Regions from separate parts of the Halobacillus shinanisalinarum genome, predicted to be linked through region 1. Evidence: riboswitches for the same ligand, from Rfam matches in the RefSeq annotation. Region 1 holds a riboswitch; each other region holds the start of a gene.
What was found. Region 1 has a riboswitch for thiamine pyrophosphate ahead of MUO14_RS13760 (thiazole synthase). Riboswitches for the same ligand answer to the same signal wherever they lie in the genome.
Positions count from the first base shown of each region.

Region 2: it holds a riboswitch for thiamine pyrophosphate, as region 1 does, so the genes downstream of both, MUO14_RS17895 (TetR/AcrR family transcriptional regulator) here and MUO14_RS13760 (thiazole synthase) in region 1, are expected to answer to the same signal.
Region 3: it holds a riboswitch for thiamine pyrophosphate, as region 1 does, so the genes downstream of both, thiT (energy-coupled thiamine transporter ThiT) here and MUO14_RS13760 (thiazole synthase) in region 1, are expected to answer to the same signal.
Region 4: it holds a riboswitch for thiamine pyrophosphate, as region 1 does, so the genes downstream of both, tenA (thiaminase II) here and MUO14_RS13760 (thiazole synthase) in region 1, are expected to answer to the same signal.

Region 1 is NZ_CP095074.1:2,740,458-2,743,448, reverse strand. Features, by position in the region: gene thiH (2-iminoacetate synthase ThiH) at 1-259, opposite strand, end outside; gene MUO14_RS13760 (thiazole synthase) at 259-1,044, opposite strand; TPP riboswitch at 1,133-1,237, opposite strand; gene MUO14_RS13755 (SDR family NAD(P)-dependent oxidoreductase) at 1,310-2,113, opposite strand; gene MUO14_RS13750 (RDD family protein) at 2,452-2,862, shown strand; gene MUO14_RS13745 (cell wall hydrolase) at 2,913-2,991, opposite strand, start outside.
Region 2 is NZ_CP095074.1:3,618,956-3,621,946, forward strand. Features, by position in the region: gene MUO14_RS17890 (6-carboxyhexanoate--CoA ligase) at 1-714, opposite strand, end outside; TPP riboswitch at 935-1,035, shown strand; gene MUO14_RS17895 (TetR/AcrR family transcriptional regulator) at 1,329-1,910, shown strand; gene MUO14_RS17900 (aminotransferase family protein) at 2,116-2,991, shown strand, end outside.
Region 3 is NZ_CP095074.1:4,341,594-4,344,584, forward strand. Features, by position in the region: gene MUO14_RS21505 (SDR family oxidoreductase) at 1-38, shown strand, start outside; gene MUO14_RS21510 (alpha/beta hydrolase) at 92-826, shown strand; gene rpsN (30S ribosomal protein S14) at 932-1,201, opposite strand; TPP riboswitch at 1,371-1,472, shown strand; gene thiT (energy-coupled thiamine transporter ThiT) at 1,552-2,127, shown strand; gene MUO14_RS21525 (DUF1028 domain-containing protein) at 2,247-2,991, shown strand, end outside.
Region 4 is NZ_CP095074.1:2,178,896-2,181,886, forward strand. Features, by position in the region: gene thiM (hydroxyethylthiazole kinase) at 1-305, opposite strand, end outside; gene thiD (bifunctional hydroxymethylpyrimidine kinase/phosphomethylpyrimidine kinase) at 296-1,108, opposite strand; gene tenA (thiaminase II) at 1,105-1,794, opposite strand; TPP riboswitch at 1,835-1,938, opposite strand; gene thiW (energy coupling factor transporter S component ThiW) at 1,944-2,438, opposite strand; TPP riboswitch at 2,531-2,642, opposite strand; gene MUO14_RS10765 (PucR family transcriptional regulator) at 2,699-2,991, opposite strand, start outside.

The DNA.
Region 1 (2,991 bases):
TGTTTACACAGTAATCGGAAACATAGAGTGGCAGAAAGAGCTGCATGGTATAGCCAAAGTGCTGCAAAGTGAGTTGATGCGCCTTCTGAGCCATCTCTTCTAAGTAACCTTCTGCAGCAGGTGACAGGAGGGTGAAATAATCCGCCTCAGTAAGTCCATCTTTTTGTAAAACGTTCTCAACATCACTTGCTGTTATCTCATCAAATAATGACTTAAACGGTTGATCTTTCAGCTTTTCATACACGTTATAGAAACTCATTATTGACCACCTCCTGTTGAAGTTAAAAATCCCGTTAATGGTGAGGAGGCTTTTGCCTGAAGAGACGATTGCCCAAGCCCTGAAATGTAAGCCATTCTTCCAGCTCTAACCGCCATATCAAAAGCCTTCGCCATAGCCACAGGGTCCTCCGCAGTTGCAATCGCTGTATTTACAAGAACAGCATCCGCACCCATTTCCATCGCTTCCGTTGCCTCGGAAGGTTTGCCAATCCCTGCATCTATAACAATTGGGACATCAATTTCATCAATCATAATCCGAATCATTTCCTTCATCCGGATACCCCGGTTCGAGCCAATCGGAGACCCTAGCGGCATGATCGCTGCAGCCCCGGCCTCTTCCATACGCTTCGCTGCCATTAAGTCAGGACTCATATAATCTAGGACAACAAACCCTTCCTCTACCAAGATTTTCGTCGCTTTAATCGTCTCCTCATTATCGGGAAGAAGGTATTTTTGATCGGAAATGACTTCGATCTTGACCCAATTCCCCATTCCGCTAGCCTTTCCAAGTCGTGCAATCCGTACCGCTTCTTCTGCCGTCCTTGCTCCTGAAGTATTCGGCATTAACGTTGCCTGCTCTGGGATATCATTAACGATATGCTTGCCAGAACCATCTAGATCCACCCTCCTAATCGCAACCGTAACAACCTGTGAATGAGACTGTTCAATTGCCTCCCGCATTACACTATGGTCTGCAAACTTCCCTGTTCCTGTAAACAAACGACTTTCAAGTTCTTTCCCTGCAATCACTAACGGATCCTTCATAACATCTCCTCCTCGTTAAATTGCCATTAAAAAAAGCTCACCCGCGCTATGGGTGAGCTTCGATTTACTTTATGCAATACACGTTTACATTCAGCCTCGAAAGCTTCCCTACGCTGGTTCTAACCAAGTCAGGTTCAAAGGGTCGGAAATGTTCTTCCTCTCAGCCACATGTATGGCACCCCTAGCTCTTTTCTTATTCAATTTTCAGAAACCTCATCTTAAAGGATAGCAAAACTCTTCCAGTTTGTGAACCACCTTTTCTTTTTCACCTCATCACACTTCCCCCAGAAATCTTCATAGACTCTCCAATGATATTCCCAGCTGTCTCAGTTAATAAAAACACAATCGTATTCGCTACTTCTTCAGCAGTAGAAATCCGCCCCGAAGGAATCCCTTCTTCTGCAACCTTCAATTGCTCTTCAAAACTACGATTGTTCCGTTCGCCTTTGGAGCGAATCGACTCCCGCCCCATTTCTGTATCCACATAGCCAGGGCAAACAGCATTAACCCGAATATTGTGTTCAATCGCCTCAACTGCAAGCGACTGAGTGAACCCAGTCACCGCAAATTTTGAAGCACTATAGGCGATGTTCGCATGCGTCCCGCGCAAACCTGATAAAGAGGATAGATTTACAATCGCTCCCTCGTTCTGAGCCTTCATTTTTTCATATACAAGCTGTGTCAGTAACACTGTAGAAAAATAGTTCAGCTCCATTACGTTACGAAGATCGTCTTCCGTCAGGTTATCGAGTGTGCTTCCCCCGACCACCCCGGCTGAGTTGACAAGTCCAGTAATAGCTCCATTTGTTTGGATGGCTTCATCTACTAAATGTCTCCGATTTTCCTCGTCATTAAGTTCAGCAGTGTGAACATATACTTTTACAGAGTCATTCAACCGTTTACATTCGTCTTTAAGGTCGTTCAGCTTTTCCTCCCTTCGTCCCGTTATCGTCACATCAGCTCCCGCTTGCACAACAGCTTTTGCTGTTTGATAACCGATGCCGCCGGTAGCCCCTGTTATTATGATATGTCCGTCCTTAAGAGCTTCATTTGAATAAATACTACTCATTTGATCTAGCCTCCTTTTTATCTATGTCTTACCATAACCTTTCTATTTATAACTGAAACCATTGCATACATTAACATGGGTACGTACAATAGTCTTATGTGACTAGGAGAGGTTGTTCAAAAAGTCACCAAATGATAAACGGCGAACTTCTTCGTTGCTCGGTTTTTCCGGTCCTCACGTATGAAAGACATACGCTGTAGTCCTCAAAACTTCCGCGCCCCGAACTTCTTGCGACGCGCAAGGAACGTGCTAGTGTCGACTTTGTCACAGAAAGTGACGACCTTTGTCGACGTTCTAATTTGGCAACTTTTTGAACACTCACTAGAAAGGAAGATTTCATGTATCGTTCAGTAGGTTTTTGGAAACGCCTCGGAGCAGGTATCTTAGATTCTATTATTGTAATGACTCCTATTGCCCTTCTAGGAGTGCTTTTATTTGGGTGGGATTTCGACAGTCCTTACTCTAACTGGATTACCCTCCCTTACTCTTTGTTTCTGCCGGTTTTATGGAAGGGATATATTGTCGGTAAAAGAATTATGGGGATACGCATTATAAAGGTTAATGGAAATAACGTTGGGGTCGGGACGATGTTCATGCGGTTGATCGTAGGCGGTCTCGTGTATGCCTTAACATTAGGAATTGGCCTCATTGTCAGTGCCTTTATGGTCGGAATTAGGGAAGACAACCGCTCCATTCACGACTTTATAGCAGGGACTTATGTAACGGAAGCAAAACCAGGCGAAGTGTAGAATAAGGTATCAAAAAAGCGAGCACATCAACGTGCTCGCTTTCTATAAAACTATCTTAGAAAAACATGATCGCCAATAACTGTTGTCACTTCTTGATCACTCAAAAACTCACTAGTCGCTTTATCAGGA
Region 2 (2,991 bases), 880 kb from region 1:
CTGGTCGTCATTGACGAAAAACAAGCGTCCACCAGCTTCGTCACCATATTCCTTTACTTTTGTAATTCTCTGGTACCCTTTTGCAGCACTAGCAACGTACCCTGTAATATAGTCAGGATCATCACTCCAGCACAGCTCTGCTATCGTTAAGGGGTGGGAGCACACCTTTGTTGCCAAAGTCAGTGCTTCCTTCATGCGTTGATTTACCACCAGTTCTTTTTGCTTACACCACTGTTCAAAGTTTTCTTTTTCCCAATACAGATGGGAGACACGCACTCCCTTTTCCTTCCGCTCATCGAGACGTTCGCCAGTTTTTGCATTAATAATCAGTGCTCCTCTGTTGTCATTGCTACTTTCTAATAGATTCATAGCTTTTTTAATAACTTCATCTGATATTCCGTGATCGGCAAGGAGAGAACGTGCTAATTTTCTTCCCTGTGCGGCATCGGTCGCATCAATGGTAGAAACAGATAACGGCTTGATAGCTTGTAAATGCTCCTCAACCTTATCAATTGTCATTTGGAAGAAAGTCGGCTCACCTTGTGTATGGGAAAAGGCCTTATCAATTAATTCAACTGCTTTTACCTGCATATCAGCTTTTGAGGAAAGGTGTTCTCCACCTGATATATGTTTTCCTCCTTCTTCATGGGGACCGCCAAGTGCAGCTCTCATTCTTAAGCTGTATAATCCGTTATCTTGTATCAGTTCAATCAGCCTCCATCGTAATGAACTCTGTAAATCCTAGTTTAAATTTCTCCCTTTCGCAATTAATGTTAACCTAAACAATTTTAAGTTTACATTAAATATTTAATTTTTCAAGGAGGTTTAATTTCTTATAGTAAATCGAAGGCAAAGTAGGGATTATAACTTTGAATAGTTCATAGATTTTGAATTTATGGTGAATATATCCTATAGTAAAAATTTAATGTCATTCACCAAACACTAGGGGGCTTTCGAGCTGAGAGGGATAATGGATCTCGACCCTAACTACCTGATCTAGGTAATACTAGCGAAGGGAAGTGGCGGGGGATCTGTGTGGAATAATAGATTTTAGTTAATCCTCTATTATTTCATTCATATACATATGATCTTTGGGACCAACCACTTTCTTTTGAAATGTGGTTTTTTGGTGTGCCCCACTGTTGTACAATCTGGGTGGTTTAAATCCACACGGTAACTTTTCCCTTTTAAGTACCGTAGCCGAAAAAAGTATGTTTTTAGTATGAAGTGATAGATATCAATCGCATTGAATGGTAAATTGTTAATAACTGTCGATGAAGTTAACTTAAGCTAGCTTTATTACATTGGCGACACATAGGAGGAAACAAATGACTAGTATAACGGCAAATAAAATTAAGAAAAGCGCATTAACTCTTTTTGTTGAATATGGGTATGATGGTACTTCTCTTACAGACATTGGGAGAGAGGTGGGAATAAAAAAGCAATCTATATACGCACATTTTAAAAATAAAGATGATCTATTTTTACAAGTCATGAACCAAGTCATTCAAGAAGGGATTTTAGAATTGAGTGAGTACTTTTATCAGCAAAAAAATGAGTCCCTTGATAACGTATTGTATAATTTTATACTTCATTTAAAAGAAAGATATACATCTGACGGGGAATGGAATGTGAAATTTTTACTTAGGATGATGTTTACACCCCCAAATCACTTACAAGAAATTGTTATTTCAAGAGTCTTTACATATTACAAAAAATTACATAAATATGTAGAGGAAGTATTTGTTTCTCATGAACAAAGATTAATTATGGAAGCTGAAAAGGGAACGATTTCTTTTCTGAATTTTATTGACGGATTACTCGTAGAGTTAATTTATTCGAATTTAGAAAGCTTCGAAAAAAGATTTAATGTCTCCTGGGAGATTTATTGGCGAGGGATAACAAAGTAGAAATAAGCTTAGTTATCACTAGGAGAACACTATATCATGCTTTTGAAATGTCTCTCATTTAGAACTATTAGGGGAGCCAATTTCTTTCAACCTACGGGCAGAATGAAAAAGTTAACAATTTTTCATTGAAAGTATTCGGAAAATTTCGTACAATTAAAACTGACGAACGTTCGTCAGTTAAATTTATGAAAGGGGAGAAGTAAAAGTGAACGAGCAATTTGTGAAGGAAACAAGGCAACCTGAATATTTGAGAAAATTAGATAAGGAACATTATTTTCATCCAACAACACCACTGAAACTACATCAGGAAAATGGCCCGGGGCTGATAATTAAAGAGGGAAAAGGTATTCATGTAACGGATGTGTATGATGATGTTTATATTGATGGGGTTTCTTCTTTATGGAATGTAAATATAGGGTATGGGCGTCAAGAAATGGCGGAAGCAGCTAAACAACAAATGATGAGACTTTCTTACGGCTCGTCATTTTTTAATAACTCTAATGATCAAGTTATACAGCTTTCTGAAAAACTTGCGGAGCTAACACCTGGGAATCTCGATGTGAGCTTTTTTACTTCTGGAGGATCGGAATCCAACGAATCGGCATTTAAAATTGTACGTCATTACTGGAAACTAAAAGGGAGACCTGAACGGACAAAAATTATTGCCCTTGATTTAAGCTATCATGGGGTGACGATGGGGGCGACGAGCGCAACCGGTGTACGTGAATTTGATCATATGATTACTTCTTCAGCCCCAGGATTTTTGCATGCAAAACCCTATCTGACAGATTGTGAAAAAGGTGACAAGTCCCAGCCTGACTATGAAAGCAGTATTAGAGGCATTGTTGAGAAAGAAGGGCCTGAAACAGTAGCAGCAGTCATTCTAGAGCCCATTCAAGGTGTAGGAGGAATCAACATCCCTCCTGAAGGATATCTAAAAGCTGTTCGTGAATTATGTGATGAATATGGAATCTATATGATTGCAGATGAAGTAATCTGTGGTTTTGGTAGAACAGGAGAAATGTTTGGTGTAGATAATTGGGAAGTCGTTCCTGATTTAATGTCAGTAGCTAAAGGCATA
Region 3 (2,991 bases), 1.6 Mb from region 1:
TTCTTGAAAGAACGGTGTTGAAGAAACTGCTTAAGTAAAGGTTTTTACAGACTAAGATAGGGTAATGTGTAGAAATGGGGAGAGATGTGTAATGATGAATGGTGCTGAGCCTATTTTTATTGAAGGAAACGAAGTAGGCATTCTTGTAAGCCACGGATTTACTGGAACAACTCAAAGTATGAAACCTCTCATCGACGCGTACTCAGAAACGGGCTATACAGTTGCTTGCCCGAGACTGGAAGGGCATGGAACGACACCTGAGGATATGGAGGATTCAAACAAGGATGATTGGATTCAATCGGTCGAAACTGCTTATCAATGGCTTGAGGAACGGTGTTCTATCCTATTCGTTGTAGGATTATCTATGGGTGGAACCCTAGCGTTATACCTTGCAGAACGATACAAACAGATTAGTGGGGTTATATCCATAAACGGAGCGGTTGATATTCCTGCAATGGAAAATGTGATGGAATCAGCGGAAGAGCGTTTTGTTGCAGCGATTGGTTCGGACATTAAAAAGGAAAACGTGGAGGAACTTGCTTATGATAGGACACCTGTCAATGCGATTCGCTCTCTAATGGCATTGATGAAAGAGGTTCATGAAGGTCTCGCGAATATTCATTGCCCGGCGTTATTTTTTGTTTCTGATGAAGACCATGTTGTTCCACCGGATAATTCCGAAACGATCTTTGACTCAGTCTTCTCTGAGCACAAAGAACTTGTCCGTTTAGAAAATAGTCACCATGTTGCTACGTTAGATAACGATCAAGATTTGATTATCGAGCGAAGTCTTGAGTTTTTTCAAACGTATGCTAAAACCTTATAAGTCTTTCTTTAAAGAAGCATATGTAAATAAACCTTAGAACTCCTATGAGCTCCTAAGGTTTTTCTGTGTGCTTTTCCTACTGTGTTACCCCTGGAAGTTTTCTAATTACCAGCTGGACTTTTTAACTCCAGGAAGCTGGCCTTTATGAGCGAGTTCGCGAAATTTAATTCTTGAAAGCCCAAACTTTCTCATATAGCCGTGAGGTCTTCCGGTTGATTCACAGCGATTATGAAGTCGTGTAGGTGAAGCATCTCTTGGCAATTTCCTAAGTGCTTGATAGTTGCCTTCTGCTTTTAATTGCTTTCGTACATCTTTATATTTTTCAAACGTTGCTTGACGTTTACGTTCTTTTTCGATCATTGCTTGTTTAGCCATTGCAGTTCTCCTTTTCTTAAATAGTAATGATTACTATTTAATTGTATTAGGTCAAACCCCCTTTGTCAAATCACCTAAGGTGGCAGGTTTGTCATCCTTACCAGCTTTGCATTGAATGCAAGAAGTTATTGATTTATAATAGATTCATAGCAAGAAAAGCAAACGTATATAAGCCTTCAAGGGGAGCTTTAGGCTGAGAGTGAACAATCTTTGTTCAGACCCTTCGAACCTGTCAGTTAGTACTGGCGTAGGGATGGTGGCTTTTTTGATGGCGATGCACGGGATTCCTCCATCAGGAAGCTTCCCTTTGGCATCGCTTTTTTTGTATGCGAAAAAGGAGGTTGTGGGTTATGCAAAATAAACGTGTATTGTTCATGGTAGAAGTGGCTATTTTTTCAGCATTAGCGATCTTACTCGATATTATCCCGTTTCTATCATTTAAGCTCTGGGCTCAAGGAGGATCGGTTTCTTTTGCGATGGTTCCCGTATTTATTATGGCATTTCGATGGGGACTTCGAGGTGGATTATTGACAGGACTTCTGCTAGGATTTTATCAAATTTTAGTGGGGGGTGCCATTCTTATAAGTATAGCGCAAACCTTTCTTGATTATTTTGTAGCATTTGGAGTTATAGGTCTTGCCGGGATCTTTGCCAAGCCAGTGCGGGAGGCAGCTCGCGAGCGACATATGAAACGACTTGCCGCCTGGGTGATCGCAGGATCGTTTGTTGGAAGTCTGTTTCGGTTTTTCGGCCATTTTACCGCAGGAATAGTTTTCTATGATGAGTTCGCACCTGAAGGACAGCCGGTTTGGTTATATTCACTGCTTTATAATGGTGGTTATATGCTGCCTACGTTTATTTTAAGCGCGGTCATATTATGCTTGCTGTTTTCACAGCGTCCGACTTTATTGATAAGTCGTTCATAACAATGAGGACCTATTTTCGAAAAGTTTAATCTCACGAAAATAGGTTCTTATTTTGTGAAATAGAAAGGTTGATTGTAGGAAAAAGTCGAATGATGTATATTGGGAAGGGGTAGAGAAAAATGAAACGTTCTAATGTAATCGCAACTTATTCGATTGTCGGATTTGATCCACAAACTGGAGAACTGGGAGTTGCTGTTCAATCAAAGTTCCTTGGCGTAGGGGCAGTGGTGCCCTGGGCGAAAGCGGGTGTCGGTGCAATTGCCACACAAGCATTTGCTAATCCTGCTTACGGTCCTGATGGTTTGCAATTGTTAAGTGAAGGTTTAAGTGCCCAGGAAGCCGTGGATAAACTGATTGAAAATGACTCTGAAGCTGCAGATCGCCAAGTTGGAATGGTCGATGCTGAGGGAAGAGCAGCTACATTCACTGGTGAGCACTGCTATGACTGGGCTGGAGGGGTAACAGGGAAACACTATACAGCACAAGGAAACATTTTAGTAAATAAACAAACAGTGACAGAAATGGGACGTGTTTTTGAATCAAGTGACGGGTCATTAGCGGACCGCTTGTTAGCAGGGCTTCAGGCAGCTGAACAAGCAGGTGGAGACAGCAGGGGAAGACAATCTGCAGCGATTTATGTGGTAAAAGAAAAAGGAGGCTACGGCGGCCTTAGTGATGTCTTTGTCGATTTACGAGTGGATGATCATCCTGAACCAATTGATGAGTTATTGCGGATTTATAAGCTTCAACAGCTATATTTCGGGGAATCTAAGCAGGATAATATCAAACGATTAGAAGGGGAGCTTGAGGAGAACGTTGTTTATCATTTGTACAGAACAGGGTTCTTAGCAAGCAAAAAGCCAG
Region 4 (2,991 bases), 560 kb from region 1:
TCCGTACGAAACGTTGTTGCCGCCACACCAACCGGGTCAATCACGACAGGAATCCCTTTCTCATTCGCGGCTTTTCCAGCTAAAATCATTGCTTGAACCTGACCCTCTGTTAACGTACCCATATTGATCAATACACCATCAGATACATTCGCAATATCAGCTGCATCTTCCTTAGCCATCGCCATAATTGGTGAACCACCAAAGGCCAATAATCCATTGGCACTAAAGTTCATGACAACTTGGTTCGTTAAGTTATGAATTAGCGGCTGTTTCTCCCTTACTTCGGAAACAATATCTAAAGCCATTTGTTAAAAACCTCCTCGCGTGTAGCAAAGTGATTCGTCGGCCCGCTTCCATTACCTAGATCAAAGGAATGGCGAATCGCTTCCGTAACAAAATGCTTCGCTTGCTCGACAGCTTCTACCATAGGCGCTCCTTGACTTAAATAAGCCGTTATCGCTGCTGAATACGTACAGCCTGTTCCGTGGGTATTTTTCGTTTCAATTCGTTCACTTGTAAAGGTATGAATCCCAGATCCATCATATAAAAAGTCAACCGCTTCTCCTTTTATATGACCACCTTTTACTAAGGCTGCACCAGCACCAAATCTAGTAACCATTTGCTGTGCCGCTTCCTTCATGTCCTCACCGCTCTCAATTGTTCCCCCTAAAATATCCTCTGCTTCAGGGATATTAGGTGTGACAATCGAAGTTAGCGGCAGTAGATTCTCTCGAAGCCATACACGCGACTCCTCATCAATCAGAGGGTCACCGCTTTGGGCAACCATGACAGGGTCCATCACATAAGGTGCAGACAAGTTCGGAACCCACTCGGCAATCGCCTTCATCATACTAACATTTGAGATCATCCCTGTTTTGAAAGCATGTACAGGCATGTCAGAATAAATCGCCTCAAGCTGATCTTTCAGCATCTCAATGGGAAGATGATGAACGCCACTCACGCCTGTTGTATTTTGAGCTACAACCGATGTGATCACACTCATCCCGTAGCTTTTTAGTTCTTGAAATGTCTTTAAATCGGCTTGAATGCCGGCACCACCGCTCGGGTCAGTGCCGGCAATCGTTAACGCACAAGAAACTTGCTTCATTTCGAACTCACCGCCTCCCCTGTCGGCCATTCTTCACAAGTGTACGCCATTTCCCAGAAATTCAATTCAAGTTGACAACTCTTTCGAAAGGCATCTCTCATTCTACGCAACTCAACCTCTGATGCTTCTTCGGCGAGCTCATCAAGGCGATCACACATGGCCATTGATAGCGTATCAAAATCCTCATTCGCGTAGAACTCTATCCAAGGATAGAACGTGTGATTCGGTGTCGGCTGGTACTTTTTCATCAAGTGATTGCCGATTTCAACGTATGTCCAAGGGCATGGGAGTAATGCTGCCAGGATCTCACCAAGTCCGCCCATTTGCGCATGATACATCATGTGTTTAACGTAGTGGTCGGCTGTCGGCGGTAATGGGTAGCCTTGTAGTTCGTCATAACCTATCCCAACGACATCACAGAAGTTGTGGTGTGGATGTGTTTCACTGTTTAAAACAAATCCTACTTGCTCACTGAAATAACCCATGTCACGGCGTTCGGTTGACTTTGATATCGCGACACCATACACGTGCATAAAAGCGTTTAAGTATTCGTAATCCGCTTTAATATAGTGGGCTAGAGCTTGTTCTGGAACCTCACCCTTGCCGATCCCATCAACAAAAGGATGGTTAAAAATCGCTTCAAATAGTTCGTTATTTTCTTTTCTTAATGTTTCGGTAAATGTCATAAATTTTGCCTCCTTATTTTTAAGAAGGAAGCTACTAAGAGTTTTTGTGAGGCTACTTCCCTTTCGCTGGTATTACCCAGATCAGGTTCCAAGGGACTAAGGAAGAATCCTTATCTCAGCGCACTCGCGCCCCTAGTAGTTTCCGAAAGTTATAGATTTGGTTGTGGGATAGCGTTCGATTGACGCATTTTTGATACGACAAATCCGCCGATCAATGCGCCAGTTGTACTGCTGATAAGAAACGAGGGCAAAAAGGCTAGTGCTCCCACCGAACTGCCCATTAGTATGTTGGCATACGGCACGGAAAACATAGCACCTATCATGCCAGTACCAATCACTTCCCCAGCCGCTGCGGTCCAGGGCTTTTTAGACCATTTGTAAAAGTAACCTGCGAGCAAGGCCCCTATCATACCTCCCGGAAACGCAAGCAATGTTCCGAGTCCGAGTAGATTACGAAGCAGGCCGATCGTAAAAGCGATTCCGACTGCTGGGATCGGCCCAAGCGTGATGGCTGCCATCACATTGACGGCATGCTGCACAGGATAGGCTTTAGCAATACCAGCTGGAAACCAAAGCAACTGGGACCCAAGCGTTCCAATTGCTACAAATACCGCCATCGTCGTTAAGAGACGGGTTCGATTCACATTTTCTCCTCCTTTCATTAAGGGAGTGGATTGAACACTAAAAAAGCCAGATCCTAGAGTGGACCTGGCTTCGAGTGGATAAAGTCATAAGACATTTCGTCTGACTACTTCCCTCCGCTGGTGTTAACCAGATCAGGTTCATAAGAGTCGGAAAGCCTACTTGCTTTCCTCTCAGCCCACATTCGGGCCCCCCTAGTAGTTTTACTTCCTATTCGCTTGGTTGCTTTCATCATAACAAAGCATTTTACGTTTGTCACCGTTTACTCTTCTACTTTTTTTAGCATCCATAACCTGACACTAAGCTCAAGCAAAAACAAGTCATCCGAATTTAACAGTGATAATCCTGTTAATTGCTCAATGTTACGCAGTCTGTGGAGTAAAGATTGACGATGCAAAGTCAAGGCCCTCGCTGTTTGACTCACGTTACTGTTATATTTGTTATAAACGATAAACGTCTGAATGAGATCGGTCTGCCGCTTCTGGTCATATTCTATTAAAGGCTGCAGCGTATCTTTTACAATGCTTTCTATTTCTTTTTCATGGGATAGGGCCA